Regions from separate parts of the Thalassospira sp. A40-3 genome, predicted to be linked through region 2. Evidence: riboswitches for the same ligand, from Rfam matches in the RefSeq annotation. Region 2 holds a riboswitch; the other holds the start of a gene.
What was found. Region 2 has a riboswitch for cobalamin ahead of IT893_RS09255 (DUF4198 domain-containing protein). Riboswitches for the same ligand answer to the same signal wherever they lie in the genome.

Region 1 (3,150 bases), 2.1 Mb from region 2:
GATTGGGAATTGCAGAACTGGAATGATTTGCCCAAGGGGGAAACAACACGGTTCTGGACCGACTTTGCCCGCCAACACCCCCCAAAGGGTGAAAGCTTTGCCGATGTGGTTGCCCGTGTCGGACCCGTCTTTGGCCGATTGAGTGCGGATTGGGCCGGGCGCGACATTGTCGCTGTCGTTCATGGCGGCACAGTGCGTGCCATGCTTGCCAATGCACTGGGTTTATCCCTTGAAACCGCATTGGCATTTCATATCGACACGTTGGGTCTGACCACGCTTGAATATATCGACGGTGTCGACGAACCGGGCTGGCGCGTGACCGCTGTCAATCAGCGCTTTTAAGGAGCTTAAGGCATGTTCCGTCAGGCAGAGGCCAGCTCGATATCGGATGCCATGTCATCAAGCGCGTGTTCTGCCAGATAGCGGTCAACCATATCCGGATTCAGATCATGTTTTTCGCAGATGTCGAAAACATCGCGCAGATAGGCCTGATAATAGGGCACCGGGCGGCTGCGTGATTTGCTTCGCAATTTGGCGACATTCGGGAAATCACTGGCAAAGGATGCGTTTTCAATCACCTGGATGATGGTGTCATCAATGATGGCAGCCGGCATTCCGCAATAAGTCTTGCCGCAGGCAGACAACATCTTGCTGGCAGTCGGAACGGAAATGCCCGGCTGGGAAAGCAGCTCGTTCAACTCGTCCTGTCCGAAATCCGAGATCGACATCAGGGTCACTAGGGTTGGCATATCGCGCACAAGCAACGAAAGCGCATTGACGCGAATGCCACGTTCATGGGACCAGATGATGGTTGCGATTACACCCTTTGAGGCATCCTCGGCAAAGATGTCACGCACATCGCGGCGTGCCAGAGTGATCTCGCCATCGGCTGCGCGCTGTTCAAGAAAATCCTGAAATGACCGATCAGGACTGTTCAGACGGTCCAGCAATCCCAGCCACATGTCCTTGCGAGACGATGTGGTCCAGGTTGGCGCGTTCATCTGTCGGATTTTGGATAGGTGAGAACGTATTGCCATTGGTCTTGAAAAATCCAGATTACCCCAAGAGTTTCGGTTGCAGTATTTCCTGCAGCCATCCGGGTGATGAGTCTACTTCCCGGGTTTTCGCCAGATTGCGGATTGTTCCGTCTTTAGGGTCAGGACCTATTAATTTGGTTTGAATGGTTAAACAGATTTGCGCGGATACGCGGAGTAAAACTGCAGGAAGATATTTATCTTTCAAGGTTTTACGACAAAGTAGTCCGTGCAAATCCGATTAATCCGAAGGACAGACGTTATATTTGCAAACTCCAGCGTCAAATCCCTTGTGCGGGATACCAACCCGCCCGGCGGGCTTTTCCTTGGATTTCGCAAATATAACGTCTGCCATTCAAATCAAATTAATAGGTCCTGACCCTAGTTCCAGCGCAACGGCTTGATGTTGGCTGAAATGGTATGACCTCTCAAGCAGACAATTCTTACAAATACTGACCTTCCGATTAGGGTGGGGTGGTAACGAAGGGTTAAGTGCCGAGAATGACCTTTGGCATTTTTGGCAAACCTGCTAGGTTCGGCGCATCGTTCGGTGATGGGAAATCGGTGCAAGGCCGATGCTGCCCCCGCAACTGTATCGGGTTGGGAGATCCGGGTCGGTGCCAACGCGCCAGACCAGCCACCGGGAAACCGGGAAGGCGGATCGCTTTCATGCCCGCAGCCAGGAAACCTGCCGAAGGTGTCACTATTCGAAGGAAGGTGACGACGCAATCGGGCCTCGGTGGGAGGCCATGGCGAGGAAGAAACGGGATGACCCAGACTTTACCCCCTGACGGCCCCTCTGGCGGGACGCATCTGATCCTTGGCGGGGCGCGATCCGGCAAAAGCCGGTTTGCCGAAAACATCATTAATCAGGCGGGCGGTGGCACATATATCGCAACCGGGCGTGCCTGGGATGACGAAATGGCCAACCGCATAGATCTTCACAAAAAATCACGCGGCGATCTTTGGCAGACACTCGAGGAACCGGTCGAACTTTGTTCGGCGCTGCAGACCTGTAATGTCACAGGCGGCAAGCCTGTTCTTGTTGATTGTCTGACCTTGTGGCTGACCAATCTGATGCTTGAAGACCGCGACATTGATGCCGAGATCGCAGCTCTTTGTGATCTGGTGCCAACCCTTGTCGTGCCGGTGCTTTTTGTCTCAAACGAGGTTGGTTTTGGCATCGTGCCGGAAAATGCGATGGCGCGGGCCTTTCGCGATCATGCCGGACGCCTGCATCAACGCATTGCAGAGATTGCAGACAAGGTCACCCTTGTGGTGGCCGGCATTCCGATGTCGGTCAAATAACAACATAAATTATTGAATTTTAAGGATTTCAGAAATGGCACAATTGGGCAAAATCCCGGCAACCGTCATTACCGGTTTTCTGGGCGCTGGCAAGACAACCATGATCCGCAATATGCTGGAAAATGCCAATGGCAAACGCATCGCGCTGATCATCAATGAATTTGGCGATCTGGGTGTGGATCGAGGCATCATCAATGGCTGTGGCATTGAAGGCTGCGAAGAAGATGACGTTGTTGAACTGGCCAATGGTTGCATCTGCTGTACCGTGGCTGATGACTTCCTGCCTACCATCCAGGGCCTGATTGACCGTGAAACGCCGCCTGATCATATCGTGATCGAAACATCTGGTCTTGCCCTGCCAAAACCGTTGGTAAAGGCGTTTAACTGGCCCGAAGTCCGGTCGCGTGTGACCGTTGATGGCGTTGTGGCGGTTCTTGATGGCGCGGCCCTGCGTGATGGTCTGTTTGCCCATGATCATCACGCGGTACAGGCGCAACGCGAAGCAGACGAAAATCTTGATCATGAAAGCCCGCTTGAAGAACTGTTCGAAGAACAGCTTCACTGTGCCGATATGGTGGTTCTCAACAAGACGGACCTTCTGACCGATGCCGAACGCAGCAAGGTCGAAGCCGATATCCGTGCAGAGCTGAAAAAGCCGTCAGTCAAGATTATCGCGACCGAACATTCACGGGTTGAAAACGCCATCCTGCTTGGTCTGGGGGCTGCCGCCGAGGATGACCTTGATAGTCGCCCAAGCCATCATGACGATGGCCACGAACATGATCATGATGATTTCGACAGTTTTGTC
Region 2 (3,150 bases):
AGTTGCCATCAAGGCGCTTAAGCTTCCGATTGCCATGTCTGCAGAAGAAGCGCGTTCTGATATCGCATCGAAGGGCTTTGCATATCTGCCGCTGCGTCACATGCATCCCAAACTGCAGGAGCTGATTGGATTGCGTCCGATTCTTGGGTTGCGCAGTCCGGTCAATACGTTACTGCGTTTGCTTAATCCGTTGCATGCGCGTGCAGCCTTCCTTGGTGTGTTTCATCCGGCGTTTCTTGATGTCCATCGTGAAACCGGCAAGCTCTTGGAACTTCCACGCATCGGTGTGATCAAGGGCGGTGGCGGCGAAGCCGAAAGAACACCCTATAAGCATGTCGATCTGCGCATGCTTGATAATGGTGAGCTGAATGATGTTCGCTGGCCCGCATTGCTGTCGAAAACCGAGAAAGACGGCGAAGAACAAAGCCCTGTGTCGCTAAAGCACTTCCTGGCTGTCTGGCGTGGCGAGGTAGAAGATATTCCTGCCGAAGCCAAGATCAAGGGCAGTGCTGCCATGGCAGCCTTCCTTGCCGGCAAGGCGGATTACATGGATGAGGCAGAAAGCCTTGTGCAGGGCTGGTGGGATAATCGCGACCGTGATGTCGGCTGATGTTCCGTGATCAAGTGAGATCGAATAAAAGGGACGGGAAACCGTCCCTTTTTTAATGCTCAGAACGATGATCCGGGTTCTTTGAGAAACGCCACTTCCTCTGCCGTTGATGGACGACCCAGTATTTCATTGCGGTGTGGATAGCGGCCAAACCGGTCAATGATCTTCTTGTGTTTCAGCTCGAACTCGGAATTGTGCTCAAGGCCGGGCTGTGAAAACAGGTCAACCGCCACTTCATGAATGATTTCGGATTCTGAGTGCATGTAGGGCATATACAGAAATGCCTGTTCCTGCGGTGTGACCAGTTTGCGATCCAGCCTCAAGGAAACAGCTTCCTGTGCCAGCACCAATGCCATTGGATCTGATGCAAAGGACTGTGGCTGATCGCGGTACATATTGCGTGAAAACTGATCAAGAACGATGATCTCGGCAAGTCGTCCATGGGCGGTTTTGCGCCAGTTAAAAAGCTCTCCGGCCGTGGCGGCGGCATGAAAATCGGCAAAGCGTTCCGCGATATGGCGATCGAGGGCTTCATCCTTGATAAACCACTGTTTTTCTTCGAGTTCCTTGAACCAGAAAACAAGAACCGTTTCAGGTTTCATAATGTTTCCACCCATCTGATTGCAGGCTTTTGCGGCCCGTCGGCAAAATTGCGGGTGATCTTCGCGCCCGGTTTAAGGCGCGTCAAGCCATCCGCAAAAAGATTGTCATGGACCATGGGGCAGGGAGTTGACAGCAATCCGTCCGGCGTGGATTATGACATTGTCTTTGGTGTTGATCCGATTGGACCAACTTAAAAGGGAACGTGGTGCGTCATGCATGACAAAGCCACGGCTGCCCCCGCAACTGTAAGCGGTCAGAGCATTGCATATGCCACTGGTGCAAACCGGGAAGGCGCATTGCTTTTCAAACCGTGAGCCAGGAGACCTGCCTTTGACTGCCGGGTGCTGATTGCCCGGTATGAAACTGTTGGACGCCGGGGTGAGCGTCAGGTTGCAGGGGTACAAACGGTCTTTTGAAGATCCGCAATCTTGCTTCCAGCCATCCTATCGTTCTTTGTCCTGACCCTGTGCGTTGGGCCGTTGGCCTGCGTGCATCGTTTGAGAAAGAGACGATTATATGTTTAAGACCCTTGGCAGGCTTGCGATTGCAAGCGCCTGCGTGCTGTCGGCGACCATGCCGGCGCATGCGCATTTTCAATTGGCCTATACGCCGAACGTAAACGTGACCAAGGCCGGGGATCAGCCGGTAAAGCTGATTTTCTGGCACCCGTTTGAAAACGGCCATGTCATGGATATGGCCGAGCCGTTTGAATTTTATGCGGTTAATCGCGGTGAGAAAATTGATCTGAAATCAACGCTTTCGCCGATTACTTTCACCGGAATTGCCAACTCGGCAGCGGCCTTTGACGCAACTTTAACACTGCGCCGCAGCGGTGATTACGTCATGGTGGTGGTCCCGGCACCGTATTTCGAAGAAAGCGAAGATATCTTCATCCAGCAGATCACGAAGTCCTATGTGAACCGCAATGAAATTCCGACCGACTGGATGGAACCGCAAGGTCTTAAAACCGAAATCCTGCCGCTTAATCGACCAACCAACATCATTGCCGGTTCGACCTTTACCGGCCGTGTGCTAAGCGAAGGCCAACCTGTCGCCGGTGTTGAAGTCGAAATCGAATACATGGCAGCAGAACCCGATATGGCCAGCAATACCCCCAAAAGCCCAACGGCATCGCCAATGCCCGGCGGTGCGGTTGTGGCCATTTCCGATGAAAACGGGTATTTCACTTTTGGTGTCCCCAAGGCAGGCTTTTGGGGATTTGCAGCACTTGGCAGCGGCCCTGAAAAAGAATTTCAGGGCAAGGAACTTTCACAGGATGCAGTCCTGTGGGTTCGCGCCTATGATGTGAAATAGGCGAGGGACAAAACAGATGCATATTGTTGATGGTGCGCTGGCACCGGAAGTCTTGATTGGCGGGGGTATTCTTGCAGTTGCCGGGCTTGGCCTTGGACTGCGTAAACTGCCAATCGATAAAATTCCTGCTACCGGGGTTTTGTCGGCAACATTCTTTGTTGCCTCGCTTATTCATGTGCCGGTGGGACCATCCAGTGTGCATCTGATCATGAGCGGTCTTGCCGGGCTCGTGCTTGGCTGGACCGCGTTTCCGGCACTTTTTGTCGGTCTCTTGCTTCAGGCGGTTTTCTTTGGCTTTGGCGGTTTGACGGTTCTTGGCGTCAATACGGTCAATATCGCCTTTCCGGCTGTGCTGGCGGGGCTTTTGTTCCGGGGAATGGTGTCGCGCAGCAACCCGGTCGCAGCCGCCGTGCTTGGTGGATGTGCCGGTGCATTTTCCATCGGGCTGACAACGGTGTTTGTCGCGATTTCGCTTGCGCTCAGCGGTGATGCGTTTGTCCCGGCGGCCAAGCTGGTCTTCTTTGCCCACATTCCGATCATGGTGGTCGAAGGGCTGGTTTCAGCGGCATCGGTATATCTGATCGCCAAGGTCAAACCGGCCTTGCTGCAACCCGCCGATCAGA

Region 1: linked by a shared signal. The riboswitch ahead of cobU (bifunctional adenosylcobinamide kinase/adenosylcobinamide-phosphate guanylyltransferase) and the one ahead of IT893_RS09255 (DUF4198 domain-containing protein) in region 2 are both predicted to bind cobalamin.

Annotation. Positions count from the first base shown of each region.
Region 1 is NZ_CP065428.1:4,292,536-4,295,685, forward strand. It holds gene IT893_RS19870 (histidine phosphatase family protein) at 1-342, shown strand, start outside; gene IT893_RS19875 (hypothetical protein) at 363-1,001, opposite strand; cobalamin riboswitch at 1,554-1,745, shown strand; gene cobU (bifunctional adenosylcobinamide kinase/adenosylcobinamide-phosphate guanylyltransferase) at 1,803-2,342, shown strand; gene cobW (cobalamin biosynthesis protein CobW) at 2,377-3,150, shown strand, end outside.
Region 2 is NZ_CP065428.1:2,040,577-2,043,726, reverse strand. It holds gene IT893_RS09265 (glycosyl transferase family protein) at 1-610, shown strand, start outside; gene IT893_RS09260 (DUF924 family protein) at 670-1,212, opposite strand; cobalamin riboswitch at 1,363-1,560, shown strand; gene IT893_RS09255 (DUF4198 domain-containing protein) at 1,730-2,527, shown strand; gene cbiM (cobalt transporter CbiM) at 2,544-3,150, shown strand, end outside.